Regions from separate parts of the Pseudarthrobacter sp. 902506025 genome, predicted to be linked through region 3. Evidence: predicted binding sites of a transcription regulator. Region 3 holds the regulator's gene; each other region holds the start of a gene.
The links. The regulator LexA, encoded in region 3, represses DNA repair genes until DNA is damaged. The targets are predictions, from matches to a motif close to TCGAACANNTGTTCGA.

Region 1: AB0280_RS11870 (shikimate dehydrogenase) is a predicted target of LexA. The motif match lies at 4,237-4,252, and genes of this name have one in related genera.
Region 2: AB0280_RS03610 (DUF6504 family protein) is a predicted target of LexA. The motif match lies at 3,548-3,563, and genes of this name have one in related genera.

The regions. Positions count from the first base shown of each region.
Region 1 is NZ_JBFBKW010000005.1:133,888-140,186, reverse strand. Features, by position in the region: gene pcaG (protocatechuate 3,4-dioxygenase subunit alpha) at 1-476, opposite strand, end outside; gene pcaH (protocatechuate 3,4-dioxygenase subunit beta) at 482-1,354, opposite strand; gene AB0280_RS11875 (bifunctional sugar phosphate isomerase/epimerase/4-hydroxyphenylpyruvate dioxygenase family protein) at 1,412-3,283, opposite strand; gene AB0280_RS11870 (shikimate dehydrogenase) at 3,283-4,164, opposite strand; gene AB0280_RS11865 (IclR family transcriptional regulator) at 4,320-5,183, opposite strand; gene AB0280_RS11860 (MFS transporter) at 5,417-6,299, shown strand, end outside.
Region 2 is NZ_JBFBKW010000001.1:805,631-811,929, forward strand. Features, by position in the region: gene AB0280_RS03605 (DNA polymerase III subunit alpha) at 1-3,150, opposite strand, end outside; gene AB0280_RS03610 (DUF6504 family protein) at 3,161-3,511, opposite strand; gene AB0280_RS03615 (hypothetical protein) at 3,644-4,033, shown strand; gene AB0280_RS03620 (chorismate mutase) at 4,040-4,363, opposite strand; gene AB0280_RS03625 (VOC family protein) at 4,380-4,802, shown strand; gene AB0280_RS03630 (SOS response-associated peptidase) at 4,827-5,588, opposite strand; gene AB0280_RS03635 (mycoredoxin) at 5,722-5,979, shown strand; gene AB0280_RS03640 (lipoate--protein ligase family protein) at 6,008-6,299, opposite strand, start outside.
Region 3 is NZ_JBFBKW010000006.1:41,802-48,100, forward strand. Features, by position in the region: gene AB0280_RS12725 (histidinol-phosphate transaminase) at 1-543, opposite strand, end outside; gene AB0280_RS12730 (LysM peptidoglycan-binding domain-containing protein) at 613-963, opposite strand; gene lexA (transcriptional repressor LexA) at 1,322-2,056, shown strand; gene AB0280_RS12740 (ATP-dependent DNA helicase) at 2,120-4,177, opposite strand; gene hflX (GTPase HflX) at 4,170-5,747, opposite strand; gene AB0280_RS12750 (class I SAM-dependent methyltransferase) at 6,185-6,299, shown strand, end outside.

The sequences.
Region 1 (6,299 bases), on a different contig from region 3:
GCGATGAGCGTCTCGCGGCGCTCCGGCTCCAGCGAGCTCAGCAGCGGGTCATTGGCCAGTGCCTCGGTGTCCTCCGGCAGGTAGATGCGGGTGAACAGCCGGTTAGTCAGGCCGCGGGCGAAGAGTGCCACGGAAATGAACGGGGCCGCACCCGGCTTGGTGGGGCCGGGGTTGACGGTGGTGAAGGTGAAGACGCCGGAGTTGCCCACGGCGCCGCGGCCCCAGCCGGTGAAGGTGTAGCCGTCCCGGACCAGGGAACCGGTGCGCTGGACAACCTTGCCCTCGGCGTCCGGCTGCCAGATCTCCAGGATGGCGTCCGGGATGGTGTGGCCCGCGCCGTCATAGACGGTGCCCTGCAGGCGGATGGAGCCCGGGAAGCCGGGGGGCAGGAGTTCGTTGTCCTTCTCGAACGGGAGCGCATAGCCGTAGAACGGGCCCACGGTCTGGCCGGGGGTGGGTACCAGTTTGGTGCTCATCTTTCCTACTCCTCGTCGCCTGCGGCGCCGAGCGCCTCGTTTTCGGTCCAGGTCCGCTTCGGGCCGGTCAGGACGATGTCCCAGTTGTAGCCCAGGGCCCATTCGGGTTCGGTGATGCTGTGGTCATAGGTGGCCACCAGCCGGTCGCGGGCGTCCTGGTCCACGATGGTCTGGTAGATCGGGTCCAGCGGGAACAGCTGGTCGCCAGGGAAGTACATCTGGGTGATGATCCGCTGGGTGAATTCGGTGCCGAACAGCGAGAAGTGGATGTGCGCCGGCCGCCACGCATTCAGGTGGTTCTTCCACGGGTAGGCGCCGGGCTTGATGGTGATGAACCGGTACGAGCCGTCCGGGCCGGTGATGCAGCGGCCAATGCCCGTGAAGTTGGGGTCGATGGGCGCGGGGTGCTGGTCACGCTTGTGGATGTAGCGGCCGGAGGAGTTGGCCTGCCAGATTTCCACCAGCTGTCCCGCCACCGGGCGGCCCTCGCCGTCCAGGACCTTCCCGGAGACGATGATCCGTTCGCCCAGCGGTTCGCCGTTGTGCTGGATGGTCAGGTCCGATTCCAGGGCGTGCACATCCTGGTGCCCGAACGCCGGCGAGTACAGCTCGATGGTTTCCGGGTCCGCGTGCTGCAGGCTCTTGGTGGGGTGGCGCAGGATGCTGCTGCGGTACGGCGGGTAGTCCAGGCGCGGCTGGATCTCCGGCTGGCCGCCGTCCTTGAGGGCGCGCCGGTAAGCCTCGCCGATGGCGCTGATCTCTGCACTGAGGTCCGCCTGCGACTCGATGGCCTTGTCCAGGGGCTGGTGGGCAGCCTTGGGTTCGGCCGGGGGCACGAGCTCCTCCGACTCCAGCTCGGCGTTGATGTCTTCCTTCACGGCTGGCTCCTTTCTGATCTGTTGGGTTTGTTGCGTCTGGGTACTGGGTGGTGCGGGCTAAGGGGTGCGGTGCAGCGAGTCGTACTGGACCGCATGCCGCACCGGAGCATTTGGGGCGCCGTAGCCGTCGTAGGCGCCGCGGCGTTCCACCATTTCGAAGAACACGCTGCCCACGGTGGCGGTGTAGAAGTGCAGGAACTCGCCCTCGGCATCCCGGTCGAACAGCAGGTTGAGTTCCTGCAACGTAGCCAGGAATCCCGGTTCCAGGTCGAACCGGGCGTCCAGGTCCTCGTAGTAATTGGCCGGGATCTGCAGGAATTCCAGGCCGCGGTCCCGGGCGGCCCGGGCGGTGGCCACCAAGTCCTCCACGGCGAAGGCGATGTGTTCCTGATAGGTCTTGCGGGCCTCGTTCCGTGCCTGCTGGATGGGTGCCAGGTTGAGCACGAGCCGCACGGCGCCGTCGGAGGTCTGCATGACCTGGGACCGGACCAGGCCGCTGGGGCTGGGTACCTCGGCGAACGGCTGGGGCTCCAGGGCCAGGGCGCTGGTGTAGAAGAGGACAGCCTCGTCAAAGTGCTGCCACGGCTGGGCCAGGTTGACGTGGTCGATGACCGCCCTCGCTCCTGCCGAAGGGTGTTCCAGCCCTTCCCCGAATTCGTGCGTCCACGCCGCGGTTCCGTCCGGGCTGCCCTGGCAGAGGAAGATCTCGGTGGAGTCCGGGGCGGAGATGCCCTGGAACACTTCCTCGTCCGCCTGGACCTTGCGGGCCACCACGGGGGCCTTGAGCTGCTGGGCCCGCGCGGAGGCAATCACGGGGGAATCGACGTCGAACCCCAGCGCGGCAATGGCCGGCTCGGCGTGCTGCGCGGCCTGCTCGTTGATGATCACCCGGGCCTGCCCCATGGTCCACAGCTGGACGTCCTTGGTGCGGTGGCGGCCCTCGAACTGGAACCCGAGCTGGCCCAGGAGCTTCTCCAGCTGGGCGGTATCGTCCGCCTTGACCTCGGCAAAGTTGAAGCCGGCAGGTTCGTTGACCTTGGGCAGCGTGGCAAGTTCCATGGGATAACGACGGCGGAGCGCGGCTGCGTTGCCGGGCGCGGCTTCGGCGCCGGCGAGCCATTTGGCACTTTGCTCCTCCAGCCAGATCAGGGACCGCATGGCATCCACCGCGGTGCGCTCGACGTCCGACTGGCGGAAGACGTCGTTGAAGACCTCCAGCGACACGGGTCCGGTGTAGCCGGCGCGGACCACGTGGCCCATGAACTTGGCGAGCTCGAACTGCCCCTCGCCCGGGAAGACGCGGTAATGGCGGCTCCAGGACAGGACGTCCATGGAGAGCTTGGGGGCGTCCGCCACCTGGACGAAGAAGATCTTGTCCGGGTTGATGTCCTCGATCGGCGCCGTGTCCCAGTCGCGGGACAGGATGTGGAAGGAGTCCAGGCAGGTTCCCAGGTTGGGGTGGTCCACCATCTCCACCAGGCGGTAGGCGTGCTCGTAGTCGTTGACGTACTTGCCCCAGGCCAGGGCCTCATAGGCCACCTTGACGCCGTGGTCCCCCGCCAGGTTTGCGAGCTGTGCCAGTTGTTCGGCGCGGACGGCGTCGTCGTCAATGGTGGCGGTGGCAACGTTGGAGCACACCAGGATGGTGTCCATGCCCAGGCGGGCCATGAGCTTGAACTTGGCCTCGGCGCGGCGGAGGTTGGCCTTCAGCAGGTCCGGGGTGACGCCGTCGAAGTCGCGGAAGGGCTGGTACAGGTCCAGGCCGAGCCCCAGGTCCGCTGCCATCTTCCGCACGTCTTCGGGGCTGAGCGGTGAGGTGACCAGGTCCTGCTCGAAGATTTCGATGCCGTCAAAGCCGGCGATGGCGCAGGCCTGCATCTTTTCCTTCAGGGTGCCGGAGAGGCAGACCGTGGCGATTCCGGTGCGCATCAGGCGGCCACCTCCTCGGCGGCCACAAGCTCCAGGAAGTGCGAGCGCATGCGCTCCGGGTCGGCGTCCAGGCCGGTGAAGATCCGGAACGCGTCGGCGGCCTGGCCCACTGCCATCCTGCCGCCATCCAGGACCTCGCAGCCCTTGGCGCGGGCGCCGCGGACCAGTTCGGTGTCGATCGGGCGGTAGACGATGTCCGCCACCCAGTGCCGGGGCTCGAGCAGGTCAAGGTCCAGCGGGACGCCGGGGTGGGCTGCCATGCCAACGGGTGTGCAGTGCACCAGGCCATCGGCCAGCTGCATCAGCTGCGGCAGCTCCGCCGTCGTGCGGGCCGTGACGGTGCTGTCCGGGAAAAAGCCCTGCAGCTCGGCAGCCCGTGCGGTGGCCCTGGCGGGGTCCATGTCCACCAGGTCCAGGGATTTAACGCCTGCGCTGAGCAGGGCATAGGCGACGGCGGACCCGGCACCGCCCGCGCCGAGCTGCACCACGCGGTCCAGCCGGGCGCCGGGAAGGCCGGAGGCGAGGGCGGCGGCGAAGCCGGAGAAGTCGGTGTTGTGGCCGATGAAGCGGCCGTCCCGGATGACCACGGTGTTGACGGCACCGAGGCGGCGCGCGTCCGGGCTGACCTCATCCAGGTGCTGCAGGACCAGCTGCTTGCAGGGATGGGTGATGTTCAGGCCGTTGAAGCCCAGGATGCGGGCACTGTCCAGGATGGCGCCCACCGATTCCCCGGTCAGCCCCAGTTCCAGCAGGTCGATGGGACGGTACAGGTAGCGCAGGCCCTGCACGTCACCTTCCCGTTCGTGCATGGGCGGCGTGAGCGATGGCGTAACGCCATCACCAACCAGCCCTACAAGGTAGGACTCAGTTCGATTGCTCATGCGTGCAGCTCCTTTGGTACGGCACCGGGCAGGCGCGGAACTCGGCCGCGCTGCGGGTGATAGGGATTACGGTACAACAAATGTTCACTTATCGCACTCTTGTTCGTCATGCGAACAACAGTGTTGCCCCGGGGACGGTTGATGCCGTCCTGGCGCTACCGCTGCGGCAGCCTGGCCGCCAATTCGGCAGCGGCTTCCTGCAGCAGGGGAACGTGCGCCACGAGCCCCTCAAGGTCCAGCCGGAAGACCGGTACGGCAGTTGCCAGCGAGGCGAAGGCGTGCCCCTGGTCGTTGAGCAGCGGCACGGCCACGGCACGCATTCCCGCTTCGTTCTCCTCGTCCATGACCGCGTATCCCTGCCGGCGGACCTTTTCGATCTCAGCCCGGAAAGCGCGGCGGTCCGTCACGGACTTGTCAGTCAGCGCCTCCAGCGGGAGCTCCGCCAGCAGCTTTTCCCGTTCCGCATCCTCGGCAAAAGCCACCAGGGCCTTGCCCACGGCGGTGGTCGAGAGCGAGCCCAGGTGGCCGGGGTCGCTGGTCACGCGGAAGGTCTGCGGCCCGTCCACCTTGCTGACGGTCAGGTGGTGCAGGCCGTCGCGGACGCTGAGGATGGTGGCCTCGCCGGTCTGCTCGGTGACCCGGCGGAGGATGGGCATGGCCGTACCCGCGAAGCCATGGTGGTTGGAGACGCGCTGCCCCAGCTGGAAGATCCGCAGGCCCAGGTGATAGCGGCGGCCGTCCGGCTCGTAGTCGACAAAGCCGTCGCGGGTCAGGGAGCCCAGCAGGCGGTAGGTGGTACTGAAGGGAAGTTCGGCGCGGCGGGAAATTTCTGCGGCACTGGCACCGCGGGGTTCATCACCCAGGAGGACCAGCAGCCCCAGGGCCTTGCCCACCATGTCCGTGCGGTCGGCGGGACGGGCGCCCACTTTGCCTTCCGGCGGCATGGCATTCACGGGCTCTCCGGCGCGGGCGGCGGCAGCGGATTCTTCATTGACCGCTGTGGTTTGGTTCACACTCATGCATTCGATGTTGCCACAATGTGAGAGCTATTTCTAGATGGTGATTATTTTCTTGACAGGTGACTGCCCTCACAGTCATAGTTTCTGTATCGCAAAAGTAGCTCCCACCATGTGGCTACAACTGCCGGGTCTTTGCACCGGACTCCAGCCGCATCCCCCGCCCGCACCAAGGCATCGGCGGCTGCGACCCCCCAGATCCATCCGCGACAATGTCGTCACACCAAAGGAACACCATGAGCAAGACACTTCCGTCCGCAGGGGCGGGTGCCCTCACCTCCGCCGGGACACCCAAGAAGGCCGCCCTCGCCAGCTTCCTGGGCAGCGCCGTCGAATACTATGACTTCTTCATCTTCGGCTCGGCCGCAGCACTGATCTTCCCCACGGTCTTCTTCCCCAATGCCGATGCCAACGCCGCCATCATGTCCTTCGCAACCTTCGGGTTCGCGTACGTGGCACGTCCCATCGGCGCCATCATCCTGGGCCACTTCGGCGACCGGGTGGGCCGGCAGAAAGTCCTGATGTTCACCCTGGTGCTCATGGGTGCTTCCACCTTCGTCATCGGCTGCCTGCCCGACTTCCGTACGGTCGGCTGGTGGGCTCCGGCGCTGCTGGTGCTGGCCCGCCTCTGCCAGGGCCTCTCCGCGGCAGGCGAGCAGGCCGGCGCCTCCTCCATGACCCTGGAGCATGCCCCGGACAACCGCCGCTCCTTCTTCACCTCCTGGACCCTCACCGGCACCCAGGGCGGCCAGATCCTCGCAGCCCTGGTGTTCATCCCCGTCCTGGCCCTGCCGGACGAGATCAAGTTCGGCATCGGCTGGCGCATCCCGTTCTGGCTGAGCGCCGCGGTGGTGGTGGTGGCGTTCCTCATCCGCCGCACCCTGCACGAGCCGCCCGCCTTCGAGGAAGCCCGGAAGAACGCACAGATCGCCAAGCTGCCCGTGGCAGACCTGCTCAAGGGCCACTGGCGCGACGTGCTCCGCGTGATCTGCTGCGCCTTCATCGCCGCCGTCTCCACCGTCTTCGGCACCCTGGCCATCAGCTACGCCAAGACCGTTGCCGGCGTGGACGGCACCACCACCCTGTGGCTGGTGGTTGCTGCCAACATCGTGGCCCTGG
Region 2 (6,299 bases), on a different contig from region 3:
CACCAGCACTTCGGTCCCGTTGCGCAGGCTGAGAAGTTTGTCGGCAGTGGTGACGCCCAGCCTTTCCAGCAGGGGCCTGTGGCTGTCCATCAGGTGGGAACTGACATCGACGGCCATGAGATCCAATTCCGCCCTGACGTTGTCCACCATTGTGGGGGCGGGAAGTCCAGGTTTGATGTTACGCAGTTCGACGTCGCCCAGGGGAAGGGACAACTGCCCCTCCAGCACCTCAAAGCCTTTCCGCTGGCCATTGGCTGATTGAAGCTGCTGCAAATGGTGCACCAGGTCCGCGCGGTTGGCGGTGCCTCCGGCTTCGCGGTGCAGGGAATCAAAGGCCCCCAGCTGCGCAAGGCGCCTAATGCTTGGCTTGCTGAGCCGCGAGCGCGCCCGGAGATCCGCCAGTGAGTCATATGGCTGGCCGGCGACAATCCGCTTCAGTTCTGCAGCAGACAGGCCGTAAATCCCGTTCAGGCTTAGCCTGATTCCCAGCCTGCCGGCGTCCGTGCCTGTCCCGATCCGCTCCACCCGGTATTCGGCTTTGCTGCGGTTAATGTCCAGGGGAAGGATGGGAATGCCCAGCCGGCGGGCTTCGGCCACGAGCAGCCGTTTGGGGTACATGCCGGGGTCGTGCTCCCATAAGCCTGCAAGGAAGGCTTCGGGGTGGTGTGTCTTGAGCCAGGCGGACTGGTAGGTGGGGACAGCGAAAGCAGCCCCGTGGGCTTTGCAGAAGCCGAAGCTGGCAAATGACTTCAACGTCCCCCACACCTTGTCCACCACCTCGGGGGTGTACCCCCTGGCTTTGGCGTGGCGCCGGAAGTACTCCTCCACCCGCGCTTCTCCGGCCTCGCTGCTGAGTGCCCGGCGGAATTCGTCGGCTTTTGCCAGGCCGCAGCCGGTCATGACGTGGAGGGTTTTCAGGATCTGCTCGTGGAAGACGGTGACCCCGTGGGTTTCCTGCAGCACCGGCTTGAGGTCAGGGTGGGGGTAGACCTCAGGGGCGAATCCGTGCCGGTGTTCCAGGAAGGGCCGCACCATGTCCGATTTCATCGGTCCCGGGCGGAACAGTGAAATATCGATGATGAGGTCGTTGAACTCCCGCGGCGCCATTTTGCCGATCAGTTCCCGCTGCCCGGGTGATTCGATCTGGAAGCAGCCAAGGGTATGCGTGCTCCTGATCAGTTCATAGGTGGCTTCGTCGTCGAGGGGGACGGCGTTGAGGTCTATCCGGCCGTTGGCGGCAATGTAGTCGGGGCCGGAACCTTCCGGGCCCGCAGGGTGGTTCCCCGCCTTGACCACTTCCTCCTTGGAGGGATGGATCCTGATGATCTCCCGGACCGCAAACGCCATGGCGCTCTGCATGCGGACACCCAGGACATCGAGTTTGAGCATGCCCATGGGGTCCATGTCATGTTTATCGAACTGGCTCATGGGCAGTCCAAGACCGCTGGGCTGGACCGGGGTGCGGTCCAGGAGGGTGGCATCACCCAGGATGACACCGCATGGGTGCATGGATATGTGGCGGGGCAGCCGGTCGAGCCGTTCGGTCAGGTCCACCAGCAGGTCCAGTTGCTGGTTGCCATGGGCGTCGCGTTGCTCCACCCGGCCGGCAAACTCTCGCAGTTCCGGTTTTTCCTGCAGTGCTTCCCGGAATTTCCGTGCAGAGAACCGCCACAGCTGCTTGGCGATCTCCCCCACCTCGTCGTCGTCCATGCCCAGCGCCAGGCCGGCGTCGCGCACGGCACCACGGGCGCGGTATCCGTTCTGCATGCTCATCAGGGTTACCCGTTCAGAGCCGAAGCGTTCGAAGATCCGGTGGTAGACGTTGTGGCGTTCAGCGCTTTCGACGTCGATGTCGATGTCCGGAAGGGTGGCGCGGTCGTTGGAGAGGAAACGTTCAAAGATCAGGTCGTGCTGAAGGGGATTCACATGGCTGACGTCGATCAGGTAATTCACCAGGCTGGATGCTCCCGAACCTCTTGCTGCCGCCCTGACCCCCATGTCCTGGATCATCCGGGACACCTCGGCAACAGTGAGGAAGTACGAGGAGAAGCCCAGGTTGTGGATGATCCCCAGCTCATGGTCCAGGCGGGCCAGGATCTCCTTCTCCGTGTTGCCAGTGGCGCCCGGGAACCTCCGGCCGATTCCTGCATGGCAGCGCTGGATGAGTTCAGCGTGCGGATCCTGGCTGATGCCAATAACGGATGCTTCGGGAACCACGGGCTGTTTCCATCCCATGTCTGAGGTGGGATCGATCCGGCAGAGATCGGCGAGCGCCTCCGTCTGTGTCATCAGCTGCTTGAGGTCGGCTGCACCATAACCGGCAGCGGAAATGATTTCCTTACCCAGCCCCAGCATCTGCGCCGGGGTTTTCAGCCACCCCTGGCCGGTGGGCTGCAGGAGTGGTTCCCCTGCCAGTTCGGGCAGGGACTTCAATGTCCGGGCCGAATCCAGGACGTCAGCGGTTGGTGCTCCGTCCGCAGCGCAGTACCTAACGGCATTGGACAGGACCGCCGGTACCTGGTGTTCCTCGGCGAGCCTGAGCATGCGCACAGCATGCGCCGTGCTCATCGGGGTACCAGGTGCGCTGAGTTGGGAGACGATTTCAGCCACCACGGTTCCGGCGGGCATGGCGTCGAGCCACTGCTTGAAGAGGGTCCGGGGCCGCAGGTAGCGCCGTCCGCCCATGGCCCGGCCCACATCCGAATCAGGGCCGAGCAGTACGGTGAGCACCGGCTTAAGGGTTTGGGGGTCCAGGGTGCGGGAGGCCAGTTCGGCGCGGGTGACAGCAGCGGGCACCGCTCCCCCGGCTTTCCCCGAGGTCCTTGCGTGGGCGTCGGAAACCAGGCGGCACAGCGCACGGTATCCGGCACCGTTGTTTTGGCCGCGGGCCAGCACCACCACCCTGCCTGACACCTGCGTTCGGTGATCGCCGTCGTCGTCAAACACTGCAAGGTCCACCCCCACAATGGGGTCGATGCCCGCGGCCATGCAGGCCTTGAGGTGCTTGATGGTTCCGTAGAGGCCATCCCGGTCTGTACAGGCGAGGGCTGTGGCACCGTCGGCGGCGGCAGCCATGGCCAGTTCCTCCGGCCAGGAAACACCGTAATGGGCGCTGAACGCCGTGGAAACGTGAAGGTGGGTGAAGCTCATGCTGGACTGGTCAGGCTGTTCTGTGGCGGAGGGCGTCATGGATCCGCAGCAGCCGCCAACGGTTGCTGCGGAGATGGCGGGTCAGGTCAAGGGTGAGGGGTTCTGCGCCGGCCGGTTCTTCCGGCGCAGCGGAACGGGAGGCTGCCCGGGAGGGCAGAACCTGCACGCGCCAGATTTCGTGATCCACCACGCCCTGGCCGCTTCCCAGCGGTGCCCTGCTGTCCTCCGCCCACCATTGCCGGCGTTCGTACCACCGGAGGGGTTCGGCGCAGACGGTGTAGGAAGCCCCGGCCCAGCTCAACGATTCCGGCTGTCCGGCTTTGTTGCACACCACGTCAACAGACTCGCTGAACATGCCCATGCGCACCTCCCGGACGATTCTCCCCATAACAGGTATTCGAATATGTATTCGAATAAAACCAGTCTACGCCGGGATGGCATCAAAACATAGGCGGGGGTGGACGGGGCGTGCGGCAGGGAGCAGGATGTTGGCATGAGTACCGATGACGCACTCCTGAAGCAGGCCAGCATCAAGACCGAGGACTCCACCCTGGTCGCCACGTTCGATATCGACGGCACCATACCGGTATCCGGTGCCTACGTGGTGGGGTTGATGGGAGCCTCGCCTGATTATTCGGCGCAGCGCCGGCTGTGCATTGAGTTCATGAACGGGGAGGCCATCGCCTGCTACGCGTTCAACCGGGACCAGGGAATCGAAGAGGATTACGACCTGTCCGGCGTCACCCACTCACAGAGCAGCATCACCGGCAGCTTTCCCCTGACGGCGTTGAACGGGCTCGGGCAGGGGCATGTCCTTTCCGCCTTCAGTGAGGCGGACGGACGGGAGTTCCAGCACGGGGTGCCGGTGGAGGAAGCACTCTAAGCTTCCTCAGCTGTTTTCTTTATGGATCCGCAGTTCAAGTTCAATGAACGCGGAGATCATGGCCCGGTAGGTTGACTCCACGATGTCCGGGTCAATGTCCTTTTTCTCGGCAGCAGCCCGCACGTGTTCAATGATCCGCTCCACCCGGCCCGGGGCGCGCACCTCGGCGTCATCACCCTTCAGCGTGCCGGCGATCCTGATCAGCCTCTCGCGGCGGGCGATGAGGGTGACAATCTGCTCATCCACCTCGTCAACAGCAACCCGGACGGCAGCGAGCTGTTCCCTGTCGGCCCGGGCATCCCTATCGTTTCCTTGAATTGTCGCCATCATCTGACAGTATCGAAGCATGGAGCCCAGAGTCGACTTTATCTCCCTCGGTGTCCGCAGTGTCGAGGCCTCGCGCGCCTTCTACGTGGACGGCCTTGGCTGGCCCGTCCACCGCGAGGTTGCCGGGGAAGTCCTGTTCATCCAGGTGAACCATGGGCTGGTGCTCTCCCTCTGGGACAGCACCCAGATGCAGGCCGAGGCCGGCACCAGTCCTCCCGCCGGCGTCCCCGGCATCACGCTCAGCCACAACCTGGGAAGCCCGCAGGAAGTGGACAGCGTCATGGAACAGGCTGCGGCGGCCGGTGCTGCCATCGTTGCCGAGCCCGTCACCAAGGCGTGGGGCGGCTACGCAGGATATTTTGCCGACCCTGACGGGTTCCGCTGGGAAGTGGCGTACAACCCCACCTGGGCAGTGGACGACGCCGGCACGGTCACCGTCTGACGGGCGGCGGCCCGGGCGGGGCTGCTAGAACAGGGCTTCCACCGGGCGGATCAGTTCCGGGCCGTTGTTGCGGACATTGCCCACTTCCTTGCCCACGGAGTCCACCTGCCAGTCGGCTGCGGCCTCCTTAACCCCTGACCGCACCAGGTCAACGAGTGCAGCGGCATCGTCCGCCTGCGGGTCCAGCCAGGCCTCCATCGTGGCCTTGTCCATGGGCAGCGGCACCCTGTCATGCAGCTCGGTCAGTTTCCCGAAGATGGTGGATTCCGTCCCTGGCGGCGGCGTGTCGGCCGTGAGGATCGACGTGGACAGCAGCCAGCGTCCGGGCTCCCCCTCCTGCACGGACGGGTCCTTCCACCACTCGTAGAGGCCGGCGAAAACCAACCCATGGTCCCCGCCCGGGTGCACGTAGTAGGGCTGCTTCGATTTCCCGGGCCCCTGCTTCCATTCGTAATAGCCGTCCGCCGGGACGGCGCAGCGGCGGGACTGCACAGCCTTCCGGAAGGCCGGCTTCTCCAGCACGGATTCGCTCCGGGCATTGATCATGCGGGATCCGATTCCGGGATCCTTTGCCCAGGACGGGACCAGGCCCCAGCGCGCCACATGCAGCTGGCGGACCTGCCGGGGCTCGGCATCGCCATCCACCAGCCGCTCCAGCACGATGGGGACCGCGTCGGTGGGTGCCACGTTCCAGGACGGCGTGATGGTGACCTCGTCCTCCAGCCCGGCGTCGAATTCGGCCAGGAGATCACCCACGGCGCGTGCCATTACGTAGCGTCCACACATGCCACCAGCTTGCCACCGCCCGCCACAAACTGTCATCCAGGCACCGCAGCGGCCACCCGGCACGGGGGAATACCGCCGGCCACGCTACGGTTGACAGTAAGGAAACCTTTCAAGCGACGTATAGGAGATCCCTGTGGACTTCACTCCCGAATCCGGCACCATCACCATGTTTTCCACCACCTGGTGCGGCTACTGCAACCGGCTGAAGAAGCAGCTGGACGCACAGGGCATCGGCTACACCGAAATCAACATCGAAGAGGTGGACGGCACGGCTGAACTCGTGGAGCAGCTGAACGGTGGCAACCGCACCGTCCCCACGGTCCTCTTCCCGGACGGCACCGCGGCCACCAACCCGTCCGCCGCGGAGGTCAAGAGCCGCCTGGCCGCCTGACCGGCCGCCGCGCCGGAACTGTTGCGGGTCATGCCCCCAGGCTGCTGAAGGAAGCAGCTTCCAGGGTGGCATGGCCCGCATACGTGTTAAGGATGGCCTGCTCGACGGCGGCGACGTCCAGGCCTGGCACCAGATCGTTGGCGGCGCCGGCGGTGGCGGGATCCCAGTCCAGGCCGAGCGCGGCATAGCTGTCGGTAAGGACCTTCCGGATCGGGGCGGAGTCCTCCACCACAATCACCGAGCTGAAGAGCCAGCCGCCGGAGACAACCCGCTGGGCGGTGCCCACCAGTTTCACCCTCCGGGAGCTGTCTGCGGGGTCG
Region 3 (6,299 bases):
CACGACGTCCAGGCCGAGCCCGGTCCCGGTGGGATTGTTGGGCGAGCAGAGGAACACGATGTTCGGCTGGAGTTCCTTGACCTGGCGTGCGGCGGACTCGGCGCTGAGGTCATAGCCTTCCGCGCGTTCCCCGGTGATGTACTGCGTGTCCGTTCCGCTGGCCAGCAACGGGTACATAGAGTACGTGGGCGGGAAACCAAGGGCGGTGCGGCCCGGGCCGCCAAACGCCTGGAGGATCTGCTGCAGGACCTCATTGGAACCGTTCGCTGCCCACAGGTTGGTTTCGTCGAGCCCATGCCCGAGGTATTCCGCCAGGGCCTTACGCAGCGCCGTGAACTCGCGGTCCGGGTAGCGGTTGAGGCCCGCGGCGGCTTCCGTAACGGCAGCGCTGATGGCGGCCCGCACATCGGCGGGAACACCATGGGTGTTTTCGTTGACGTTCAGCAGGATGGGGACGTCCAGCTGGGGGGCCCCATAAGGAGTCAGGCCGCGAAGGTTGCTGCGGAGGGGAAGCCGGTTCAGACGTTCTAGCTGCTGGTTCACCTGAACAGTTTAGTTGCCGCGGCAACCGCCGGAAAATGTGACGGTTGCTGCCCAGCCCCGGCAGCCCACTCAGTGCGTGGGAACGAACAGCTGCTGGCCCGGAAGGACGGTGCCGGCGTCGAGGTTGTTGAGCTGGACGATGTCTGCCACGACGTCGCGGGCGTCCCGGTCCGGCGCGACCGTACCGGCAATGGCCCACAACGATTGTCCGGGCTGCACCGTCACCGTCACGGTGGGGGTCACTGCGAGGTCCGCAGCCGAATCCGAGGCCTTGGCCGGGGAATGGAAAAACCCGGCGAGTGACAGCAGGAGAACAGCCAGGACTACGAGCGGAACCCCGATCAGGACGATCCTCCCCCGGCGGGTCAGCCGCAGGGGTGCAGACGAAGGTGAAACCTGGTGAAGAGATAAAGCTGACATGAACTAAGCCCTCCTGGACTTGCCGTGCTGCCCGGGTGTCCGCCCGCCAACGCCCCTTGCCGTTCCGTACCGCCGCCGCGCACATCTTCCGGCCGCGTATTCGAAGGAGTCATCTACTGGTTAGAACACATATTCGAACTTTGCTGATTAAGTTTTAGCACCTATCAACGAACATTGTCGAGACTCGCTAGAACAAATGTTTGAAAAAGCACTATGGCTGGCCTAGTTTTGGAACCAGGAACAAGCACTCCTGAAGTTGAACAGCAGGGTCTGACAATGACAGCGGGAGTCCTTCCACCGGCACCGCGGAACAGCGCCCGGCGGGAGGTTCGGCGGCAAGCGAAAGGCAATGGCGAATATGGCAGCAGCAGCCGCCGGGGGCAGGACCGTCCCGCAATCCAAGAGGACCACCAAGGGGCTGACTCCCCGGCAGAAGAAGATCCTCGAGACCATCCAGCGCTCCGTTAACGAGAACGGGTATCCGCCGTCCATGCGGGAAATCGGCGACACGGTGGGCCTTGCCAGCCTGTCAAGCGTGACCCACCAGCTCTCGCAGTTGGAAAAGCTGGGCTACCTTCGGCGCGACCCCAAGCGGCCGCGTGCCATGGAAGTGTTGATGCCGCTCACGCTCGATGGCGGGGGCAAAGGCGGGGGCACGCCTGCCGCGCCCCAGGCCGCAGGGGGCGGCGCCACAGTCACGGAGCTGCCCACTGCACTGGACACGGCCATGGTTCCGCTGGTCGGCCGGATTGCCGCCGGTGGCCCCATCCTTGCCGAACAACTCGTCGAAGACGTCATGCCGCTGCCCCGCCAGCTGGTTGGCCAGGGTGAACTTTTCATGCTCAAGGTGGCTGGCGATTCCATGGTGGATGCCGCCATTTGCGATGGCGACTGGGTAGTGGTGCGGCGCCAGGCTGACGCCGCCAACGGGGACATTGTCGCTGCACTGCTGGATGACGAGGCCACCGTAAAGACCTTCCGCCAGCGCGATGGCCACACCTGGCTGCTGCCGCAGAACACCCAGTACGAACCGATCCTGGGTGACCATGCCACCATCATGGGCAAGGTCGTCTCGGTCCTGCGTTCGCTCTAGCCCCGAACGCCTGCGCGGCATCCGCGCAGGCGTTGTCCGGCGGTTCCCAGGACGCGCCGGATCTCAGGACGCGTCGGCGCCCAGCCTGCTAAGGGCTGCCAGTGCCTTGGCGCGGTCAGTGGTGGCCCAGAACGGCGGGAGGGCGCCGCGCAGGAATCCCGCATAGCGTTCGGTGGCCAGCCGCGAGTCCAGGACTGCCACCACACCCTTGTCGCCGGTTGACCTGATCAGGCGGCCGGCCCCCTGGGCGAGCCGGATCGCAGCGTGCGTGGCGGAAACAGACATGAAACCGTTTCCGCCTGCCTGCGCCACGGCTCGCGAACGCGCCGTCATGAGGGGGTCGTCCGGCCGCGGGAACGGGATGCGGTCAATCACGACCAGCCGGCAGGATCCACCGGGAACATCAACGCCCTGCCACAGGGACATGGTTCCGAAGAGGCAGGTGTCCGGCTCGTCCGCGAATTGTTTGACCAGGGCGGTCATGGTCGACTCCCCCTGGCAGAGGACAGTCATGCCGAGCTTCGGGCGGAGGGCATCGGCAGCTTCCTCAGCCGCCCGCCGCGACGAGAACAGGCAGAGCGCTCCCCCGTTGGAGGCCTTGATGAGCGCTTCGAGTTCGGCCAGGGCCTCCGGGGAAACACCCCGGCCAGGCTTGGGCAGGTGGCCGGCAACATAAAGGATGCCCTGTTTCGGGTAGTCGAAGGGCGAACCAACATCCACGCCCGTCCAGCTGGGCGCGCCGTCACCAAGCAGGCCCAGGCCTCCCGCGGCCGGTTCGAACGCGGAACCGATCGCCAGGGTGGCGGAGGTCAGCACCACGGTATGGTCGGCGAAGAGCCCTTCCCGCAGCCTCCCGGCGACGGAAAGCGGTGCAATGTTGACCAGGACTGGAGCACTGTCATCGGGCTGCGAATAGCCTTGGCCCGGATCAAAGGTGCTGGCGCGGGAGAACCACACCACCTCCCGGTTTTCGCGGGCGGCAATCAGCCGCTCGCAGAGTTCCAGGATGAGCATCAGCCGGGAACGGGCCAGCTGCCGCCCGCCGTCGGCCGTGGTGTTGCTGTCCCCTTTGGAATCGGACAACGCAGCCCGGCACGCTTCACGCAGCTGGTCCACGCAGTCGAGTTGCTCGTCGTTCAGGCCGTTGGGGAGCAGTCCGTTGGGCGCGCCCGCGAGGGCCATTTCCAGGTTGGCAGCTGCGGCGTTCAGCGCATCAACGGTGATGGCGGTATGTTTCCGCGCGCCGGAAGCGGCGGCGTGGACCATGGCGACGGACAGCTGCCCGGATACGGCACCGGTCACCCGGTCCTGCAGTTCGTGGGCTTCGTCCACCACCACGACGTCGTATTCGGGCAGGACTGCCAGTCCCTCGAACGCGCTCACGGCCAGCATGGCGTGGTTGGTCACCACCACGTCGGCCTCGGCGGCATCCTGCCGGGCAAGCTCACTGAAGCACTCGGCGGCCATCGGGCATTTTTGCGCCCCGAGGCACTCCATCGAGGTAACGGAAACCTGCCGCCAGGCACGGTCGGTCACGCCAGGCAGCAGCTCGTCGCGGTCGCCGGTGGCCGTCTTCTCCGCCCACTCGCGCAGCCGCACCACTTCCTTGCCCAGCTGCGACGACGGCCCGCCCACCGAGGCGGCGAAGTGCGGAACGCTGGTGTCCTCCCCCAGGGAGAAGAGCTGCCCTTCCGACGGTTCCTCGGAGGGGAACCCGCCTTCAAGCTTGTGGCGGCACACGTAGTTGGACCTGCCCTTGACCAGGGCCACCTTGACCGGCCGGTCCAGCGCCGGCGTGATGTTCTTCAGGAGCCGGGGCAGGTCCCGGCCCACGATCTGGGTCTGGAGCGCCAGGGTCGCCGTGGAGACCAGCGCGGGCTTGTTGCTTTCCAGGGCATGGGCGATCAGCGGTACCAGGTAGGCCAGCGATTTGCCGGTTCCGGTGCCGGCCTGGACCAGGAGGTGGTTTCCGGTTTCGATGGCCCGGGCCACCTGGCGGGCCATTTCGTGTTGTCCGGTGCGGCTTTGTCCGCCCATGCCGGCGACGGCGCGGTCGAGCAGTTCGATAACGAACTGCTCGCCGGCCGTCTGCGCAGCTTCGCCGGCAGCGGGATCAGTCATTGACGACGAATTGTTCCAGTTCGGACGCGAGGCCCTCCCGGACCATCACCGCAGCCCTGGTACCGGCTTCGATGTGGTCCAGGCTGAGGATCTCGGCGTCTGACTCGTGGAGCTTGCTGATCAGGTCCCCGCGGTCGTACGGGATGAGCAACTCCATCTTGACCGATGGCCGGGGAATGGATTCGCTGATGGCCTTCAGCAGTTCCGGGATGCCCTCCCCGGTCCTGGCCGAGACCACCACGTGCCGCGGCTCGCGCTGCTTCAGCCGCTCCACCACGAAAGGGTCCGCCGCATCGGCCTTGTTCAGGACGATGATCTCAGGGACCTTGCGCGCGTCGACTTCGCTGAAGACCTTCCGGACCGCGGCGATCTGCCCTTCGGGATCGGGGTGCGAAACGTCCACCACGTGCAGGATCAGGTCCGAGTCCGCCACCTCTTCCAGGGTGGAGCGGAAGGCTTCCACCAGCTGGGTGGGCAGCGAGCGGACGAATCCGACGGTGTCGGCCAGGGTGTACCCCAGGCCGTCAGCGGTTTCGGCCTTGCGGACGGTGGGATCCAGCGTGGCGAACAGCGCGTTCTCCACGAGGACTCCTGCGTCCGTGAGCCGGTTGAGCAGCGAGGACTTGCCGGCGTTGGTGTACCCGGCGATGGCCACGGAGGGTACTTCATTACGACGACGGTTGGCCCGTTTGGTCTCGCGTGCCGGCTTCATTGCGGCGATTTCGCGCCGCAGCTTGGCCATGCGGGTACGGATCCGGCGACGGTCCAGTTCGATCTTGGTCTCACCGGGACCACGCGAGCCCATGCCGGCGGCGGCGCCGCCCACCTGGCCGCCGGCCTGGCGGGACATCGACTCGCCCCAGCCGCGCAGGCGGGGAAGCAGGTATTCCAGCTGGGCCAGTTCCACCTGTGCCTTGCCTTCGCGGCTCTTGGCATGCTGGGCGAAGATGTCCAGGATCAGGGCTGTCCGGTCGATGACCTTGACCTTGACGATGTCTTCGAGGCCACGGCGCTGGGAGGGTGCCAGTTCGGCGTCCACCACCACGGTGTCCGCGCCGGTGGCCATGACGATGTCCTTCAGTTCCTGGGCCTTGCCGGAACCCAGGAACGTCCCGGGGTCCGGCTTGTCGCGGCGCTGCACCAGGCCGTCGAGGACTTCCGAACCCGCTGTCTCGGCCAGGGCGGCCAGCTCACGCAGTGAGTTTTCGGCGTCGGCCAGCGTCCCCTCGGACCAAAGCCCGGCCAGGACCACGCGTTCCAGGCGCAGCTGGCGGTATTCAACCTCGGTGACGTCCTCAAGCTCGGTGGACAGACCCGCCCTGCGGCGCAGTGCACGCCGTTCCTCGAGGTCCTGCTGGTCGCCGTCGTACGTTGAATGTTCTTCGTCGAGCCGGGAAATGGCTTGCGCCTTGCCAAACACGGCCTTTCCGCTGCCGCCTTCACCGCCGGACGTGCCGGCATTCCTGGCAGGGACGTCCTTGGCGAGGATCCGGTCGATGACAGCCTGGATCTCCTGCGGACTCATGTCCTGGGTGGCTGGATCGGAACCGGAATTGGGCTGGCTGGTCATGGTCTCCTTTGAAGATTCGGCAGTTCCAGAATAGTGCTGATTGGCTCGAAGTTGATAAGTATTCGCGTTGGGCTGACGGCCTGCGGTCATTCAGTTCTCCTGGTTGTTTCGCCGCCGGCTGCGATGCCGGGGCTCGAAGGCCGCGTCAGGACGGCGGCAGGGCTGGGACAGCCGGACCAAAGGCAGGAAGTGCAGCAGGGGGCTGACTTTCGAGTTGTGTCCGGCGGCCGGGCGGGCGGGGAAGCCTGGCCGGTGCGCAAAAGCGGAAGGTATGGAAACCTGCGTCGCTGCGGGACGGACTGTCGCGGGAGGACAGTGTGCGGGACGGGCGCGGCCCGTACCAGCTACTCGAAGATCAGGAACATGTATGCCAGCGTAGCAGAGGGGCTGCGGGCCGGTTTCCCATTACGCTGCAGGGGGAACTACTCTGGCCAGTTATGGAGTCCGCACACTATTTCAGCTCGTCACCTGCCGGCCCCTTTACCAGGAAGCCCCTGACGGTGGAATTGGCCGGTGAGACGCGGCGGCTCCAGACCTCCCAGGGGATCTTCA